Linked DNA regions of Cellulosilyticum sp. I15G10I2. The main gene of each other region encodes a partner of the protein of the gene in region 2 in a complex. Links are inferred from orthologs where the notes say so. Each region holds a gene or a part of one and is shown on either strand. Other genes may lie near its edges.

Evidence for each region.
Region 1: the proteins of dnaB (region 2) and dnaG are in contact, whole or in part, in a crystal structure (PDB 2R6A), measured with the Geobacillus stearothermophilus proteins. The link is inferred for Cellulosilyticum sp. I15G10I2 from one-to-one orthologs. Residues at the interface, in WP_033016901.1 of Geobacillus stearothermophilus: Ser13, Glu15, Ala16, Gln18, Glu91, Leu92, Asp94, Ala95, Val96, Pro97, Thr98, Ala99, Ala100, Asn101, Tyr104, Tyr105, Ile108; in WP_049624496.1 of Geobacillus stearothermophilus: Lys456, Leu457, Leu458, Pro459, Ala460, Asn463, Ala464, Leu467, Leu535, Leu536, Ile537, Ala538, Gln544, Glu545, Asp548, Tyr549, His552.

What each region holds. Positions count from the first base shown.
Region 1 is NZ_FMMP01000006.1:530,402-540,573, reverse strand. Bases 1-2,847 are described here. They hold dnaG (DNA primase), read right to left. Parts: upstream 2,381-2,847; coding sequence 620-2,380; downstream 1-619. Other genes in these bases: BN3326_RS02525 (deoxyguanosinetriphosphate triphosphohydrolase), read right to left, coding at 2,412-2,847; rpoD (RNA polymerase sigma factor RpoD), read right to left, coding at 1-580. Outside these bases: more of BN3326_RS02525, read right to left, coding at 2,848-3,419; ppdK (pyruvate, phosphate dikinase), read right to left, coding at 3,571-6,195; BN3326_RS02515 (glycine--tRNA ligase), read right to left, coding at 6,384-7,769; BN3326_RS02510 (anti-sigma factor family protein), read right to left, coding at 8,070-8,828; BN3326_RS02505 (RNA polymerase sigma factor), read right to left, coding at 8,825-9,448; BN3326_RS02495 (NUDIX hydrolase), read right to left, coding at 9,838-10,172. UniProt on the Escherichia coli protein: RNA polymerase that catalyzes the synthesis of short RNA molecules used as primers for DNA polymerase during DNA replication.
Region 2 is NZ_FMMP01000028.1:400,908-411,208, forward strand. Bases 7,326-10,301 are described here. They hold dnaB (replicative DNA helicase), read right to left. Parts: upstream 9,490-10,301; coding sequence 8,161-9,489; downstream 7,326-8,160. Other genes in these bases: BN3326_RS20950 (NAD(P)H-dependent flavin oxidoreductase), read left to right, coding at 7,326-7,555; BN3326_RS20955 (GNAT family N-acetyltransferase), read right to left, coding at 7,611-8,108; rplI (50S ribosomal protein L9), read right to left, coding at 9,528-9,974; BN3326_RS20970 (DHH family phosphoesterase), read right to left, coding at 9,971-10,301. In the rest of the region: 3-hydroxyacyl-ACP dehydratase FabZ, read right to left, coding at 1-121; accB (acetyl-CoA carboxylase biotin carboxyl carrier protein), read right to left, coding at 139-594; fabF (beta-ketoacyl-ACP synthase II), read right to left, coding at 595-1,839; fabG (3-oxoacyl-[acyl-carrier-protein] reductase), read right to left, coding at 1,866-2,609; fabD (ACP S-malonyltransferase), read right to left, coding at 2,603-3,544; enoyl-[acyl-carrier-protein] reductase FabK, read right to left, coding at 3,589-4,536; acpP (acyl carrier protein), read right to left, coding at 4,563-4,790; BN3326_RS20940 (beta-ketoacyl-ACP synthase III), read right to left, coding at 4,863-5,828; BN3326_RS20945 (MarR family winged helix-turn-helix transcriptional regulator), read right to left, coding at 5,849-6,298; more of BN3326_RS20950, read left to right, coding at 6,506-7,325. UniProt on the Escherichia coli protein: The main replicative DNA helicase, it participates in initiation and elongation during chromosome replication. Travels ahead of the DNA replisome, separating dsDNA into templates for DNA synthesis.

The DNA.
Region 1 (10,172 bases), on a different replicon or contig from region 2:
TACGTGCCTGATCAGCAATAGCTCTTGTAATAGCTTGTCTAATCCACCAAGTTGCATAAGTACTAAATTTAAACCCTTTTGAGTAGTCAAATTTTTCTACCGCTTTGATCAGCCCTAGATTTCCCTCTTGAATTAGATCTAAGAAAAGCATTCCACGGCCTACATACCTTTTTGCAATACTAACTACCAATCTTAAATTAGCTTCTGCTAATTTTTTCTTAGCTTCCTGATCTCCTTCTTCCATTCTGAGCGCCAGCTTAATTTCTTCATCCGCTGATAAAAGAGGTACCTTACCAATTTCCTTAAGATACATACGGACTGGATCATCGATACTGATACCATCAGGCAAATTACTAAAATCTATCTCAGTATCATCCACTTCAATATCTGCAATATTTCCAATAACATCAATATTCTGAGACTCTAAATATTCATAAATCTGCTCGATCTTACTCGGTTCTAGTTCTATATCTGAAAAGACTTCATTAATATCATCTTGCTCTAAAATACCTTTTTTATCCTTCGCCATATTAATAAGTTGATCAAGTTTTGCCTTAAAAGCTAGTTTTTGTTCTGCCATATCTTTCACTATTATCAATCCTTTCTCCTGTCTACTATTCTAACCATTTATAAAATCAATATACAATTTGTCAAGTGCCTTTTTTTGAAATAGTAGATTCTGCTTTTCTATTGCATCCTTTGTTTCATTCATTTTTTTCCCTAAATAATTTCCTTTAAGTCTTTTTATATTTTCTAGAACCATTTTGTGCAGAATAGTTTGTTCTTCATAACGTTCATCTTTGTGCATCATAATATGAGAAATAATATTCTGTTCAGTGCTTTCTGGATAACGCGCTGTAAAATACATCATATTAATTTCATTATGCTCTGCAGCAGCTTTAAAAATTTCTTTCGCTAAATCCTTAAGCAAATCACCCTCAAACATATCTGGTGTGATATATTGTTTAACTTGTTTAACAATGTGAGGATAGTGATAAATGGTTGATAAAAAAATAACTTCTGTACTAACAGCCTGGCGGTTACCTTTTGGATGTGCTTGACTGTCTTTTGTACTATAAATATGTTTTATTTTTTTGTAATTATTATTGACTTCGGCTTTAAATGCACTACTTTCAATCTGATAAGTATCACATATTTCATCAATATAGATAGCCTGCTCTATTGTACTAGGTATTTCACTCAATCGACCTGCAACCTCTTGTAAAAACATAACCTTTTGCTCTGGTATTTTTAAATCATATTTCAACTCAAATCTTGAAATTTCAAACCAAATATCTGCTTTAGCTCCTTTTATAAGTTCCATCAAGTGCTCTTTTCCATACTTTTTGAGATACTCATCTGGATCCTTACCTGATTTAAGTTGTAATACTCTTACCTTTATGCCTTCATTTCTAAGAATAGGAATGGCCCTTAATGTTGCATTAATCCCTGCGCTATCACTATCATACATAATAACAACTTCTTTGGTGTAACGTTTTAATAGTTTTGCATGAGAGGACGTAAAGGCTGTTCCTAGAGAGGCTATTGTTTGAGTAAACCCCGCTTGATGCATTGCAATCACATCCATATAACCTTCTACCAATATATAATAGTTACTTGAGGTTGCTTTTGCAAAGTTAAGACCATAAAGTGTATAACTTTTATTAAATAAAATATTCTCAGGCGAATTAAGATATTTGGGCATACTGCCATCGGTTACTCTTCCGCCAAAGGCAATTACTTTTTTACTCACATCAAAAATAGGAAATATAAGGCGTGATGCAAATCGGTCATAAATAAAACCTCCTTTTTTGCTTTTTAAAAACAATCCGCTTTCCATAAGCGTATCATCATCATATCCTTTTTCCTGTAAATATTTATAAAGTATATTGTAATCACTTGGCGAGTACCCTAGTCCAAATTGTTTAATCATCTCTATAGAAACATTTCGTTCTATTAAATAGTGCATGATTTCTTCATTTTTTGTATCTCTTAAACTAAAGTAGAAAAATTTTGCAGCTTCTTTAATAACATTAAGTAAGCGTTGTCTTTTTTGATTTTTTTGGATTTCATCTTGGGACAATGCAAGCTCATCTAGCTCGATATTTTCTCTTTCAGCCAAATATTTTATCGCTTCAGGAAAAGTCATATTTTCTTTTTGCATCAAAAAAGTTACTGTATTACCTCCCGCTCCACAACCAAAACAATAATATAGCTGCTTTTCTTCACTTACTGAAAAGGAGGGAGTTTTTTCATTATGAAATGGGCATAATCCAGTATAAGAATTTCCTTTTTTAGTAAGTGTTGTATATTCGGAGATTAGAGCTACTATATCACTTCTTTCTCTAATAGTTTCTATTATATGCTCTGGATAATACATCTACTCTCCTTCTTTCTTTATGAAAACTACACTAATAAATATTCCAAGAAGCCGGAAAAAACAAATCGCAAAAAGTGTGAATGGCAAAGCGATCTGTCATTCCAGCAATATAGTCACATACTATTTGTTTTTCAGAATCTCCAAGTTGCAGCCTTTTTATATATTCTTTGGGCAGCTTGTCAACTTTATTAATATAATAATTATAAAGCTGATAAATGACTTGTTTTGCTTTATCTTCCTGCTGCTTAGCAAGGGATCCTACATAAACTTTTTCAAATAAGAATTCTCGCATACTATAAAAAGCATTTTTTACACTATCACTCATTTGAATAGTATCTTTTTGATTGCTTTCTCTTATAATATCCGATATTAACAGATGTATACGATTACTCGAAGAATCTCCAAGAATAGCAATACAGTCTTTAGGTAAATCTGCTTTTTTTAAAACTTTTCCCCTTATTGCATCATCAATATCATGATTAATATATGCTATTTTATCAGATATTTGTACAATCTTGCCTTCTAGCGTACATGGTCTGCCGCTTGTAGGATGATTAAAAATGCCATCTCTTACTTCATATGTAAGATTAAGTCCTTGTCCCTTATTTTCAAGCACTTCTATAACTCTTAAACTATGTTTATTATGCGAGAAGTCATTTTGTGTTAGTTCCTGCAGCATATGTTCCCCCGTATGTCCAAACGGCGTGTGTCCTAAGTCATGACCGAGCGAAATAGCTTCTGTCAGGTCTTCATTATGCCTTAATGCTCTTGCAATTGTTCTTGCTATTTGTGATACCTCAAGTGTATGTGTAAGTCTTGTCCTATAGTGATCTCCTTCTGGTGATATAAAAACTTGTGTTTTATGTGCTAACCTTCTAAATGCTTTTGAATGCAATATTCTGTCTCGATCTCTTTGAAATGCCGTTCTTACCTCACACTCTTCCTCATGAATTTTTCTGCCTTTAGAATATATTGATTTAGCCGCATAAGCACTTAAATGCTTTATCTCAAATGCTTCCTGCTCTTTTCTATAGCACATATTGATCACCCCACATACTAATATAAATACTACATAATATTCCCATATCCTTTTTTTAATGACATTTTTATAAAAAAAAATAAAAACCCATATTTTATAACATGGGTTTTTATTCAAAATACTTAAATTATCATGATAAATTTAACTGTAATTATTTATTTTTAATGGCAGATTGAGCTGCTGCTAAACGTGCAATTGGAACACGGAATGGTGAGCATGATACATAGTTTAATCCTACCTTATGGCAGAACTCAATTGATGAAGGATCTCCACCATGTTCGCCGCAAATACCAAGTTTAATATCTGGACGCGTTTTTCTACCTTTTTCAGCTGCAATTTGTATAAGTTGTCCTACACCTGTTTGATCAAGTCTTGCAAATGGATCTACTTCATAAATTTCTTTGCTGTAATAATCTTCTAAGAACTTACCAGCATCATCACGAGAGAAACCAAATGTCATTTGTGTAAGGTCGTTTGTACCAAATGAGAAGAATTCTGCATCTTCTGCAATAGCATCTGCTGTAAGCGCTGCACGAGGTATTTCAATCATTGTACCTACATGGTATTCAAGTTCAATACCAGCTTCTTTGATTGCTGCATCAGCTGTTTTAACAACAATATCTTTTACAAATTGAAGTTCTTTCTTTTCTCCAACAAGTGGGATCATAATTTCTGGTACAATTGCAAAACCTTTTTCTTTTTTCACTTGAATAGCAGCTTCAATGATTGCACGTGCTTGCATTTCAGCAATTTCTGGATAAGAAACTGCAAGACGGCATCCACGATGTCCCATCATTGGGTTGAATTCATGTAATGATTCAACTGTAGCTTTTAATTCTTCAAAAGAGATTCCCATAGCTTTTGCAAGTTCTGCGATATCTTCATCACTGTGTGGTAAGAATTCATGAAGTGGTGGGTCAAGAAGACGGATTGTAACCGGTCTTGATTCCATTGCTTCGTAAATACCAACAAAGTCTTGCTTTTGGAATGGAAGAAGTTCTAAAAGAGCTGCTCTTCTTTCTGCTTCTTCTTTAGCAACGATCATTTTACGAACTTTCATAATACGATCTTCTTCAAAGAACATATGCTCTGTACGGCAAAGACCAATACCTTCTGCGCCAAATCTAACAGCATTGGCTGCATCTTTTGGTGTATCAGCATTTGTACGAACTTTAAGTGTACGCACTTTATCAGCCCATACCATTAATGTTTCAAAGTCGCCAGTAATTTCTGGTTCAATTGTTGCAACGTCTTCTCCATAGATGTTTCCTGTAGAACCATCTAATGAAATGTAATCGCCTTCTTTGTATACAGTGCCTGCAAGTTCAAAGGTTTTTGCTTCTTCATTTATTTTAACTTCGCCACAGCCAGATACACAGCATGTTCCCATACCACGAGCAACTACAGCTGCATGTGATGTCATACCACCACGTACTGTTAAAATACCTTTCGCTGCTGCCATACCTTCAATATCTTCTGGTGATGTTTCAAGACGAACTAAAATAACTCTTTCACCTGCCGCTGCTGCATTTTTTGCGTCTTCAGCTGTGAAATATACTTTACCTGCTGCTGCTCCTGGTGATGCTGGAAGTGCACTTCCAATCACTTTAGCCGCTTTAAGCGCTTTTGGATCAAACATAGGGTGAAGTAATTGATCAAGTTGTTTTGGATCTACGCGAAGAACTGCTTGTTCTTCTGTAAGTTTACCTTCAGCAACTAAATCTACAGCTATTTTAAGTGCCGCTGCTGCAGTTCTTTTACCATTACGTGTTTGTAAGAAATATAATTTTTTGTCTTCAACAGTGAATTCCATATCCTGCATATCACAGTAGTGATTTTCAAGTTTTGTATAAATACGCTCAAATTCAGCATAAACTTCTGGCATATCTTCAGCAAGTTGAGAAATTGGGTTTGGTGTACGAATCCCCGCAACAACGTCTTCACCTTGTGCATTGATTAAGTACTCACCATAAATTTTATTTTCACCAGTAGATGGATTTCTTGTAAAGGCAACGCCTGTACCTGATGTATCACCCATATTACCAAATACCATCATTTGAACATTTACAGCTGTACCCCAGCTTGCTGGATAGTCATGCATTCTTCTGTAAACAATCGCACGAGGATTCATCCAAGAACGGAAAACAGCTTTGATAGATTCCATAAGCTGAAGTTCTGGATCTTGAGGGAACTCTTCCCCTTTTTCTTGCTTGTAAAGCGCTTTATATCTTACAATCATTTCTTTTAAATCATCAGCTGTAAGGTCTGTGTCTAATTTAACACCTTTTTCTTCTTTGAGTTCATCTATAATTTTTTCGAAACGTGGTTTTGGTATTTCCATAACTACGTCTGAGAACATTTGAATAAAACGACGATAAGAATCGTATGCAAATCTTGGATTGTCTGTTTTCTTTGCAAGACCTTCTACTGCTGCATCAGTAAGTCCTAAGTTTAATACAGTATCCATCATCCCTGGCATAGAAACTCTTGCCCCGGAACGCACTGAAACAAGTAATGGATTTTCATTATCACCAAATTTTTTGCCTGAAAGCGCTTCTAACTCTGCTAAACTAGCTCTGATTTGGCCTTCCATTTCTTCTGTAAGTTTTTTACCATTGTCATAGTAACCTGTACACGCTTCAGTTGTTACTATAAATCCTTGAGGAATTGGCAAACCAAGTTGTGTCATATCCGCAAGGTTTGCACCTTTTCCACCGAGTAAATTTTTGTTTTTTGGATCTCCTTCTTTAAACATATAAACCCATTTTTGGCTCATGTTTTTCCCTCCTAATTTTTCTTCATTGCATGAAATAGTGTCTGTTTCTTAGTTTAGTTTGGCGACGAATACTAAGTAGACTTAGTTATTATTTCCATTTCCCATACATTATACCATAAATTTTGAGATTGAATAGAGTGTTTTAAAATTTTTAATCTCTATTATACATTTTTTGATAAGTTTTGCTATTAAAACTCCATTTTATTCTGAATATATGCTACTAAATGCTCAATATCTATGCGTTCTTGAGTCATTGTATCTCTATCGCGCACAGTAACTTTTTGATCTTCTTTAGTATCAAAATCTACAGTAATACAGAAAGGCGTTCCAATTTCATCTTGACGTCTATAACGTTTGCCGATAGAACCACTTTCGTCATACTCAATATTAAAATGTTTTGACAACATATGATAAACTGCTGTTGCTTCTTCAGATAATTTTTTTGATAATGGGAAAACAGCTGCTTTAACAGGCGCAAGTGCTGGATGAAATCTAAAAATAGTTCTTGTATCACCATCTTCTAATGTTTCTTCGTCATACGCTTCACATAAGAACGCAAGCGTTACCCTATCCGCACCTAATGAAGGCTCAATACAGTAAGGAATATATTTTTCATTAGTCGTGGGATCAAAATACTGCATATCCTCACCTGAATGCTCTTGATGCTGTTTAAGGTCGAAATCTGTACGGTCTGCAATTCCCCATAATTCTCCCCATCCAAATGGGAATAAGAATTCTATGTCTGATGTCGCATTGCTATAATGAGACAATTCTTCGGCTGAATGATCTCTAATACGCATATGGTCTTCATTAACCCCTAAATTAAGTAACCAGTTTTTACAATAGTCTTTCCAGTAACTAAACCACTCTAAATCTGTTCCTGGGCTACAAAAGAATTCAAGCTCCATTTGTTCAAATTCTCTAGTTCTAAAAATAAAGTTACCTGGGGTAATCTCATTTCTGAAAGATTTACCTATTTGACCTATTCCAAAAGGCACTTTTTTACGGCTTGTACGTTGTACATTTTTAAAGTTTACAAAAATCCCCTGCGCAGTCTCTGGACGTAAATAAACAACATTCTTTGAGTCTTCAGTTACGCCTTGGAAAGTTTTAAACATTAAGTTAAATTGTCGAATATCTGTAAAGTTATGTTTACCGCAAGTTGGGCATGCTATTTGATTCTCGTCAATGAAGCTTTTCATTTGTTCATTGCTCCATCCATCTACAATTGCAGGCTCTCCTTTTTCAACTAGAAAATCTTCAATAATTTTATCTGCTCTAAAGCGTTCTTTACAATCTTTACAATCCATAAGCGGATCACTAAATCCTCCAACATGACCCGATGCGACCCAAGCTTTTGGATTCATAAGTATGGCACAATCTACACCAACATTATAAGGGCTTTCTTGTATAAATTTTTTCCACCATGCCTTTTTAACATTGTTTTTAAACTCCACGCCTAGTGGGCCGTAATCCCAAGTATTTGCAAGTCCCCCATAGATCTCCGATCCTGGGTATACAAATCCTCGTGATTTGGCAACAGCTACTATTTGTTGCATGTTTTTTTCTTGCATGAACTTTCCTCCTTATTATTTTTGAGTAAAATAAAAAACCTTCCATCCCTATAATGCAAGGGACGAAAGGTATCTTCCGCGGTTCCACCCTTATTGAATGCAAAGATGCATTCCTCTTTCATAAAACATTACTCCAAAGTGCCTTTCATAAAAAAGCAGTAATTGGCTCACACTCTTCCAATCTCGCTGAAACTACTTACTCTTATTACTTCTCTTTTTCATCGTAATCTCATATTTACCTACGCCTTTAATTTAACAAAAACCTCTACTACTGTCAAGTACGAAGCACATCTTATTACATTATTTTATAATAATTTCTAAATTTTCACCTTCTGGTTCTTCTTTAGAAATTTTTATATCATTATTTATCCCCTTAATGCTATTGAATAATTCATTTTTATTGTTAATTTGATAAATAATAATTGATGTTGGATTAGATTCATCAGGCAAATACATAGCTTGAAGTTCATAGGTTGTAATATACGCACTAATAAGTTCCACAGTTTTTACTTTGTCAAGGGATATAACTTCCCATACTTCAGTGAGTTCAGAGGTTATGTCTCTATTTTGGGCTATCGCTATTGATTGCTCAGGTGGATTATCTGCAGCATCCGCCTCTTGCGAAGCTTTATACTCTTTCATTTGCGTATCATTAGAAAGCATCATATTGTCCTGAATCTGTTCTTCAGATGCACTTTCAGTTTTTGTCAGACTTGATTTTTTATGCTGCAATATTTGAGAACCATCTAATAATATCACAACGATCAGTAATGCAGCTGCAGTGCTTGCAACATATTTCATCCATGTTTTCAACTTTACATTCTTTTTAATTGATTCTTTATCTTCATGAATACTTTTCATAATATCCTCATGTAGTGTTTCAGGTATTTCAACGTCTTCTAAAGCCGCTATGCTCTCTACTATTTCTATTAAAGCCTTTAACTCTTCTTGGCAAGACTGACATGATTCTAAATGTCTTTCAAGTTCTTTTTGTTCTTCCGGGGTTAGCATATGATCTATATAAGCTGATAATTGTTCAATACATTCATGACATTTCATTGTTCACCCTCCTCGCTACCTTTTTTGACGAAAAAAGACTTATAAGGTTCCTTGTTTTGCTGTAAAATCTTTTTAAGGGCTAACCTTGCTCTAGACAGCCTAGATTTTACTGTGCCTAAAGAAATACTTAAAATAGCAGCAATCTCGTCATATGCATAGGCATTAATATCACGTAACACAATCATTGTGCGATGTTCTTCTTTAAGTTCTGTCATAGCCTGTTTTAATATCTCCTGCAACGCTTTATTTTCTATGATACTTATTACGTTTTCATTTTCGCAGACTTTATCAATCACCCATACTTCATTATCTTTTTCATTTGTTTGGAACAAAGAAATTTCCCTTTTACTTTTAGCTTTACGTAACTTATCTAAACACTCATTCGTAGCAATCCTATAAATCCATGTGCTCAGTTTAGAGTCTCCTTTAAAGTGATAAAGTTGTTTCCAAATTTTGATACAAACTTCTTGTGCAGCATCATAAGCATCCGGCTCGCTGCAAAGCATTCTTAAGCAAATATTATAAATCTTCTTTTCGTATGCGCTTATAAGGACCTCAAATGCATTTACATCGCCATGCTTTGCATCGTTGATTAACTGAAGTTCTTTATCTTCATGCATTTTGTTATGTCCCTCCTAATTTAATATTTTTATCAAACTACTTGTGTCCAGTTTAAATGATTATCCTCTTATAAACAATCTTTTTAAACAAACAATATAATCCTCTGCGAAATTATAAGTATGTATTGATATTTAGTTAATGTTGTGATAATATATTATTTGTTCTGATATTTTCTTAATGTAAATGCGAGAACACCTTTTGCCGCTGTGGCGGAATGGCAGACGCACCTGACTCAAAATCAGGCGTAGCAATACGTGCCGGTTCGAGTCCGGCCAGCGGCATTTTAAAAACTATCTCTTTCATAAGTGATAGTTTTTCTTGTTTTTCAGATACAGTACGCTATAGTATCAAACAATAAAAACTTTCAGCCCCTTTAAACTGAAAGTTTTTATTGTTTGATATTTCTGCTAGTAGCATCTAAAGTATGTTTTGAATCCCTAAGGCAATTATATAAATCATAGGCCTTTTTTAATATATGCCGTTCATCATTAAACTTTAAAAGGTGGTAGGCTTCATAATACTTATAATATCCTGCATCAATAAAATATTCTTCTCGTTGAGGTTTACAATAAAAACTATCAGTTGTCATTAAGTACCAATGTACAGTTTTGTGGATAACATCTTCTCTTCCTTTAAAGGTGTATTGACTTGAATCAATATATTTTACGATGCGTGCTTCCACGCCTGTTTCCTCTTTTACTTCTCTTAGGGCTGTGATCTGAT
Region 2 (10,301 bases):
TCATTGTAACGTTTTTGTACCCTATAACACCTGCGCCATTTTCTAGTATTTCAGCCTTATCTACAAGTAGAAAGGGATATCTATGGGGTAAAATCTCCATAATTTGCTGAATGTTTAACATGGTTTCACTCCCTTAAATTATTTAATCACAAATAATGGCTGAGCATACTCTACCATTTGTTCATTTTTTACTAATACTTCTACTATTTCGCCGTCTACTTCGGCTTCCACTTCATTCATAAGTTTCATAGCTTCTATAATACAAATCACGTCACCTTTTTTAATTTTAGAACCTACTGTTACAAACGGTGCTCCCCCAGGAGTACTTGATGCATAAAAAGTCCCTACCATCGGTGAAGTAATTTGTTTTTTTTCTGAGCAATCTTCTTTTTTAATAACAACATTGTCACTTTCGTTATTAATAGCAATAGTTGGATAATTCATAGCTGGTTGAACGACTTGGGAGCTGGCTATTTGAACGATCTCTTTTTCTTTTTCAAGGTTAATCTCAAATGTGTCACATTTGAGCGATAACTTCGTAAGATCAGCTTCTTTAAACTCATTAACTAATTGTTTAATAATTTCAATATCCATCTATACTTCATCCTCCCACTTTTTGACTATAATACTTGCATTATGTCCGCCAAATCCTAGTGAATTACTCATTGCATATTTAACTTTCATCGCTCTTCCTACATTAGGTACATAATCTAAATCACATTCTTCATCTGAAACCTGATGGCCAATTGTAGGCGGAACAAAATCCTCTTCTACAGCTTTAACAATAGCCACTGCTTCTATACCACCAGCTGCTCCTAAAAGATGTCCTGTCATCGATTTAGTTGAACTAATAGCTACCTTAGTGTCATACCCAAATACTTTTTTAATAGCTAGTGTTTCTATCTTATCATTGTAAGGTGTACTTGTACCATGAGCATTGATGTAATCTATTTCACTTGGATCAATACCAGCTTCATTAATAGCTTCTTGGATTGCTTTTGTCGCCCCTTCACCATCAGGCATAGGGGAGGTAATATGATAGGCATCTCCTGTTGCGCCATACCCTACTACTTCTGCAAGAATACGTGCCCCTCTTTTCTTTGCATGTTCTAGTGTTTCAAGTACTAAAACACCCGCACCTTCTCCCATAACAAAGCCATCTCGCTCTTTATCAAATGGAATAGATGCTCTTTTAGGATCACTTGAACTGCTAAGTGCCGTAAGTGCACTAAAGCCAGCTATACCAAGGGGTGTAATACATGCCTCAGTACCACCTGCAATAATGACATCATTAATACCTTGTTTAAGTGCTCTAAAGGCTTCACCAATTGAATGGGTACCCGATGCACAAGCTGTTACAACTGTTGAACAAATACCCTTTGCACCTGTATAAATAGATACATTGCCTGCTGCCATATTTACAATAGCCATAGGTACAAAAAGCGGAGATATTCTTTTAGCACCTTTTTCTCTTAGCTTTTTCGCTTCTTCTTCTATAACACCGAGTCCACCTATACCACTTCCGATGATAACGCCCACTCTAGTAGGATCTTCTTTAGTCATATCTATACCCGCCTGCTCTAATGCTTCTTTACTAGCATAAATAGCAAACTGAGAAAATTTCGCAAGTCTTCTTTGCTCTTTTTTATCCATATGTTTTTCTGGCTGAAAGTCTGTGACTTCTCCTGCAACCTTTACTTGTAATTCTTCCAAATGATTTGCATCGGAGATAAGTTTAATACCACTCACGCCTTCTTTTAAATTATTCCAATAAGTATCGATATCATTACCTACAGGGGATACGACTCCCATCCCAGTAACAACTACTCTATTACTCATTTTTCCACCTCCTTATTAGGGTTAGATTACATTGCCATACCGCCGTCTACTCTAATTGTTTCTCCTGTAATATAAGTTGCAAGGTCACTTGCTAAAAACAATGCTGTATTTGCTACGTCTTTCATGCTTCCATAGCGTTTCATTGGAATATTACTTGTTGTTGCTTCTTTTACTGCATCTGGAAGAACATTTGTCATCTCTGATACAATAAAGCCTGGCGCAATAGCATTGATACGAATATTTTTTTGTCCGAATTCTCTTGCTGCGGATTTTGTAAATCCGATAATACCAGCTTTTGATGCTGCATAATTACACTGTCCTACATTGCCTGCAAGTCCAACTACAGATGCCATATTAATAACACTGCCGCCAGTTTTTAACATAACTTTTGTAGCATGTTTTGTACAGTTAAACACGCCTTTTAGATTAACAGCAATAACTTGATCAAATTCTTCTTCTGTCATTCTTAGAAGCAGCATATCTCTCGTTATCCCTGCATTATTTACAAGAATATCTAGTTTGCCAAAGTGATTGATCGTCTTATCAATAAGTGCTTTTGATTCTTCAAAGTTTGAAATATCCGCACAAATAGCAACAGCACTGCCGCCTTTTTCTTCTATTTCTTCAACTACTGCTTTGGCTTCTTGGCCCATGCTGTGCATCGGGTAATTAATAACAACCTTTGCGCCGTTCTCTGCGTAAAGCATAGCGATTTCTTTTCCTATTCCTCTTACACTTCCTGTAACGATTGCAACCTTATCTTTTAGCATACTTTGCCTCCTATAATCTCTATTACATTTTCAAGAGAAGCTTGATCTTCTACATTTAACACCCTAACATCACCAGATATTTTCTTAACCAAATTACAGAGTGTGCGTTTAGGACCCACTTCTATAAATGTATCAAATCCTTCACCTATTAAATGCAGAATACTTTCTCTAAACCGAACCCCTTTTACTACTTGCAAAGGAATATTAGCAATTATCTGATTCTTGTTCATGTAATCTGCCGTTACATTGCTTATAATAGGTATATTCACTTCATTAAAAGTGATATGTTCAATCTCTGCCTGCAGTGCATCCGCAGCATCTTTCATCAGCGAGCTATGAAAAGCGCCGCTTACTTGAAGAGGCAATACCCTTTTAGCCCCTGCCTCTTTAAGATATGGCATAGCTGCCTCTAGTGCTTCTTTTGTTCCAGATAATGTAACTTGCCCTGGACAATTATCATTAGCAATTTCTGCCGGCCCTATTTCTTTTGTAACCTTCTTGCACACTTCATCTATTTTATCTATTTCAAGTCCAATCACAGCTACCATACCACCTGGATGTGCTTTTGCACATGTCTCCATATAGCCTGCTCTTTTTTCAACTAATTTCAAAGTTTCTTCAAAACCTAGGGCGCCACCTGCCATAATAGCACTGTATTCCCCTAGGCTAAATCCAAGTACTGCATCTGCCTTAAACCCTTTAGCTTTCAAAGCTTCATAAGCAGCTACATTCGTGGTAAAAAGTGCAGCTTGTGTATAACGGGTTTGATTAATAATTCCTTGCGAATCTTCGAAGCAAACTTCTTTTATATCCCAATCTAAAATATCAGCTGCCGCATCGAATATTCTTTTACTTTCACTATAATTATCATATAAGTTCTTGCCCATCCCTATACTTTGAGCGCCTTGCCCGGGAAATAATATCGCTGTTTTCACCTCTACCACTACCTGCTTTCTTCAATATTTCTTTGTACTATAGATTACATGTTTTCGTTAATATAATGTGTTCTTTGCAGTGTTATTTCTTTTAATTCTTTCATAAGTTCTTCAATAATTTCCTCTGCTGGCTGCCTTTTTTTAACAAGGCCTGCAATTTGTCCTGCCATAACAGAGCCATTCATGACATCACCTTCTATTACTGCTCTGTAGAGTCCTCCAGCACCTAGCTCTTCAAGCTTATTTAAGTCTGTACCCTCTTTTTCTAATTTCATAAAAGTTCTTGTCATTTGGTTTTTAAATACTCTGACGGGATGTCCTGTTGATCTCCCTGTTACTACAGTATCAATATCTGTAGCTTTTAATACCTTTTCTTTATAAGCTTCATGCACAGTACATTCTTCAGCTACTAAAAAGCGTGTACCGATTTGCACTGCCTGTGCGCCTAACATCATTGCTGCTGCAAAACCTCTGCCATCAGCGATGCCTCCAGCTGCTATAACAGGAATACTTACTGCATCTACTACTTGTGGTATAAGAGCCATTGTTGTGAGCTCACCAATGTGCCCTCCAGATTCACATCCTTCAGCAACAATTGCATCAGCTCCCTCTTTTTCCATTCTTTTAGCAATAGCCACAGATGGGACAACGGGAATAACTTTTATACCTTTAGATTTCCATAATTCCATATATTTCCCTGGGTTACCAGCACCAGTCGTAACAACCTTTACGCCTTCTTCTGCTACCACCTTTGCAACTTCATCAGCATGGGGGCTAAGAAGCATAACATTGACACCAAAAGGTTTATCAGTTACCTTTTTGCATGCTCTTATTTCTTCTCTAAGCCAGTCAGCTGGTGCATTACCTGCAGCTATAATGCCTAGACCCCCTGCTTTTGATACTGCCGCTGCAATGGCATGATTGCTTACCCACGCCATTGCACCTTGAAATATAGGATATTTAATGCCCAGCATATCACATATACTATTCATAGCATTCAAACTCCTTTGTTAATGGTTTATTGTCTTTCTGTAATATAGTTTACTGCATCTCCAGCTGTTTGAATTTGCTCTACATCCTCATTTGAAATTGAGATGCCAAATTCTTCTTCAATTGCCATAACGATTTCAAAAAGATCCAGTGAATCTGCACCTAAATCATCACGAAATGTTGACTCCATTTTAACTTCTGATTCTTCAATACCTAATTTGTCTGCTACGATTGCTTGTAATTTTTCAAATACCATTTTAACTTCCTCCTAATATTATAATTTATCCTAAATGGCTTATAGCCTATTGGATACTATTCCCTGGGACCATTATTCCCATACAATAAACATACTGCCCCATGTGAGTCCTGCTCCGAAACCTGATAAAATAATCTTGTCTCCGGGCTTTAGCTTTTCTTTTGCATCAGCAAGCGCTATTGGAATACTAGCGGCTGAGGTATTACCATACTTGTGTAAATTCTTAAAAAATTTCTCATTATCTACATCTAGTTTTTTCGCTACACTATCCATGATCCTAGCATTTGCTTGATGTAAAATGAACAAATCTATATCTTGCGGCGTATAACCGGTATCAGCTAAAACATTTTGTATATTCTGTGGAACAGCTGTTGTTGCAAATTTATAAACTTCTCTGCCATTCATCTGCATATACTTTTGAGTATTTTGTGTCTCATTAAACTTATTAGGCTCAGTTAGACTTGGCAGTGTAATAAGGTCGCTTCCGTCCCCATCGCTAGCTGTTAAAATCTTAATCACTTTATTTTCATTTGATCTTGCATAAACAGCAGCACCTGCGCCATCTGCAAAAAGCACACAGGTATTTCTATCTTCCCAGTCAACAGTCTTACTGAGCACTTCTGCACCTATTACTAGTGCATGCTTATAATTGCCTTGATGAATAAGACTTACTGCGACTTCTGAGGCAAAGATAAAACCACTGCATGCTGCTGCAAGGTCAAAACAAGTGGCATTTTTAATACCTAGTCTTTGTGCTACACAACAAGCTGTGCTTGGCATTGTATAATCTGGGGTTACTGTTGCAACAATAACTAAATCTATTGCATCAGCATTTAGGCCGCTGTCTGTAAGCGCATGCTGTGCAGCTGAGGCTGCTAAGTCAGTTGTGGTTTCTCCTGTTGAGATATGTCTGGATTTTATGCCTGTTCGCGATTCAATCCACTCATCTGATGTATCAATAAATTTAGCGATATCATCATTAGATACTTCAAGTTCTGGCACTGCTTTACCTAGGCCACTTATTTTTACTCCATACATGTCTTTGATCTCCTATATGGTTATTTTGTAATATCGTACTGCTCTCTAAAAAATTCAGTTAAGCGCTTAAGTGATTCAATAAGTATATTATTATCTTCTTCTGACATGCCGTCTACTATACTTTTAACCATCGTCGCATGAAAACTTTCATGTAATCTATGGGCAAGTTTCCCTTTATTTGTCAGTGTAATCACTACAAATCGTCTGTCGTCTTGAGCATGATTTCTAAGAACATACTCTTTTTTTACAAGACGATTAATAGTAGTTGTAAGCGTCCCTACAGTAATGCCTAACTGGCTTGCTACTTCAGTCATTGTCCTTGGTGCAAAGCCAATTGCCTCTATAACATGTAACTCTGTCATCGTTAAGTCATTAAACGGCCCACTATCAAGGGCTGCTTTTTCAATTGTAAGTATATCATTAAACAAATTTACAAGCAGTTCATTGACTACTTCTATAGAGTTTTGCAAGCCCATCTCCTCCAACCGTAAACTTTGAATATAGAATATTTTGTTTATCAAAGTATTTTACATCCAAAGTATATCCCACTTAATCCCATTTTGTCAAGTTTGATTGTTAAAGTATTTTCTATTGACATTCTTTTGCCACAATAATATACTTTGATTATCAAACAATTTATTTTGATTTTCAAAGTATACTATCGAGGTGATTGAATTATGTCTTCTAAAAAATTAAACATCGGACATCTAATGCCGTCTTTTCCTGTCATTCAAGGAGGTATGGGAATTGGTATTTCTCTTAGCTCTCTTGCTGGCCATGTGGCAAAATGTGGTGGGATCGGCATTCTTTCTGGCGTACAAATAGGCTTTAGAGAATCTGATTTTATAGCTAATACATTGGGCGCTAACTTAAGAGCTCTTGAGAAAGAAATTGCAAATGCGCGTACAATAGCTCCAAATGGTATTATAGGTGTCAACTTAATGGTAGCTATGAAAAATTATGCTGAACTTGTCAAAAAAGCTGTAAGCTGTAAAATTGACCTTATTATATCTGGTGCAGGTCTTCCTTTAGACCTACCTGGGCTTGTACAAGGAAGTTCTACACAAATTGCCCCTATTGTATCTTCTGGAAAAGCTGCTAGCGTCATTTGTCGCATGTGGGATAAGAGGTATCAGTATGCACCTGATTGTATCGTAGTTGAAGGGCCTCTTGCTGGTGGACATCTCGGCTTTTCACCTGATGATGTTTCTAAGGAAGAAAATGTACTTGATATTGTAAATGATGTTAAAAAAATAGCTTCTGAATATGAAGCAAAATATCATAAATCAATTCCTGTTATCGCAGCTGGAGGTATTTATACAGGTGAAGATGTAGCCCATGCTCTTGCAAATGGTGCTGATGGTGTGCAAATGGGAACGCGTTTTGTCACCACTTATGAATGTGATGCCCCTCTTATTTATAAGGAAGCTTATATGAATGCCCGTAAAGAGGATATAGGTATTATAAAAAGTCCTGTGGGTATGCCTGGCCGAGCCATTCTTAATGGTTTTATTAAAAATCCCCCAGGAAATGACAGCTGTCTATATGATTGTATCCATAAATGTGGTATAGTAGACATTCCTTATTGCATATCTAGTGCACTTATAGCTGCTGCCACAGGGGATACCGAGAATGCCCTTTTGTTCTGTGGCAGTAATGCTTATAAGGCGACTCATCTAGAACATGTAAAAGATGTTTTCAAAGAAATAGAAGCAGCGCTTGCTTAACACAAAAAGCCATAAATTGACCCAGAATGTCAATTTATGGCTTTTTGTGGCTCTATTAGGTGATAATTTTCTGATAGCATACAAGATCAAGCCACCTATCAAACTTATACCCAACTTCTTTGTAATGTGCACACTTCTTATAACAATGTTTCTCAAATAGTGCTATACTTCCTGTATTTTCACCACATATAAGACCTATAAGTGTATGAAGTTTTTTTGTTTTTGCACGACCTTCTATAAAAAGGAGTGCCAAAGAACCAATCCCTCGTCCTTCATACCCATGTTTCAAATAAATGGTTACCTCTGCTGTCTGATCAAAAGCTTCTCTTGTTTTATACTGTGTAAGTACCACATAGCCGCATATAACGCCTGCATATTTGATAACGTATCCTTCATATTTAGAATGATTAAATATAACTAACTCTCTCATTTCATCTTTTGATATTTCTCTTTTATGAAATGTTGCTGTTGAATGATTGATATAGTAAAGATAAATAGCTCTTACTTCATCTATATGTTCTTCACTAATCATTTCAAATGTACATTGCTCCATAACTTTCGCTTCCCTCTTTAAAAACATAAATACTATTTTATATGTTTTGAAATTACCTCTGCATATTAGCAAATTTAGTATATTGTCCAAGCCAAACAAGTTCTACGGTTCCTGTTGGACCATTTCTTTGCTTAGCAATAATAACTTCACCTATATTTTTCTTATCTGTATCAGGATGATAGTATTCATCTCTATAAAGAAACATAACCACATCGGCATCCTGTTCTATTGCGCCCGATTCTCTCAGGTCAGAAAGCATAGGTCTATGATCTGCTCTAGCTTCACATGCACGCGAAAGCTGAGATAATGCTATGACCGGTGCCCCCATCTCCCTGGCAAGCGCTTTAAGTGATCTGGATATTTCAGATATCTCCTGCTGTCTTGAATCCCCCTTTGAATTACCACTCATGAGCTGAAGGTAGTCAATCATAATAAGGTCAAGTCCTTTTTCCATCTTTAATCTCCGACACTTGGCTCTCATTTCCATTACTGTGATACCTGGTGTATCATCTATATAAATACTAGAGGATGCAATATTTGGAATACATCTTGCAAGTCTATCCCAGTCCTCTTTTTCCAGTGCGCCTGTACGTGCTTTTTGTGAATCAACCATTGCTTCTGCACATAACATACGGCTTACAAGCTGATCCTTTGACATTTCCAGACTAAATACGGCTACACCTTTTTTATGTTTAATACCTGCTGTTTGGATGATATTAAGTGCAAAAGCCGTTTTACCCATTGATGGTCTTGCGGCTACTAAAATAAGATCTGATGGCTGCAAGCCTGCAGTCTTATAATCTAAATCGATAAACCCTGTAGGCACCCCAGTTACGCCACCTTTTGTTTGATGCGCTTGTTCAATTTTATCAATAGACTGTATTACTATTTGATTAATATGTGAAAAATCTTCTGTACGTTTGTTTTGTATGATATCAAAGATTTGTTTTTCTGCAAATCCCATAATATCATCAATCGTTTCTTCACCCTCATAGCCCTTGGCTGTAATTTCATTACTTGCTTTAATAAGCCTTCGAAGAACAGCCTTTTCTTCTACAATTTTGGAGTATTGCTTAATATGTGCCGATGTCGGAACGATACTCGCCAGTTCTGCTATATAATTAAGTCCTCCGACTTGTTCTAATACGCCTTTTTGAACAAGCTTATCTTGAATTGTGATCAAGTCGATCGGACTGCCATTTGTATAGAGTTCCATAATGGCTGCAAAAATTTGCTCATGATCAGGCCTATAGAAATTACCAGGCGTTAACATTTCACTGGCTACCACTACGGCTTCATGGTCCATAATCATAGCCCCTAAAACAGATTGTTCAGCCTCTATGCTATGTGGAGGAATCCTCAGGTGTTGCATCTCTTCCATAGACTATTCCTCTCCTTCATTTCTTAAGTCTTTAGTCTTTATGCCTGAACAATTGAAACAGTGACACTGGCAGTTACTTGTGGGTGCAATTTAATAGCGATAGTTTGAGTTCCAAGTGACTTAATGCCTTCTTTTAATTGGATTTTTTTCTTATCGATATCAAGACCAAGTTCTTTTTTAATTGTTTCTGCTATTTCTTTTGAAGTTACAGAACCAAATATTTTGCCGCCTTCACCTGTCTTAAGCGCAAGCTTAATTTCTTTCTCTTTAAGTTTAGCTTCAATTTGCTTAGCTTCATCAAGTTCCGCTTGTTTTTTCTTGTCCATAGCGTTTTGTTCTAATTTCCTTTGATTAAGATTAACCGCACTTGCTTCTACTGCAAGCCCTTTGGGAAGCAAAGCATTACGCGCATAGCCGTCTTTGACCTCTAAGATATCCCCTTTTTTACCTACTTTTTTTACATCTTGTGTTAAAATAATTTTCATTTGGATTCACCTTCCTCAAAATATTTATTCATAGCTTCTTTTAATTTTACTTTAGCCTCAAGTGGTGTGATATCTTTAAGCTGAGCACCTGCCACACTTAAATGTCCGCCACCTCCAAGAAGCTCCATTACACGCTGCACATTCACATCATATAAAGACCTTGCACTAATCATAACATAATCGTCTTTACTTGTTATAACAAAAGACGCTTCTATCCCTTTAATATTAAGCAGTTCGTCTGCGACCTGCGCTGCTACAATAGGCGCATGTGGTATTTTGCCGTCTACCTCTGATACCGCAATATTAGGATGCCACATCTCTGCGTCC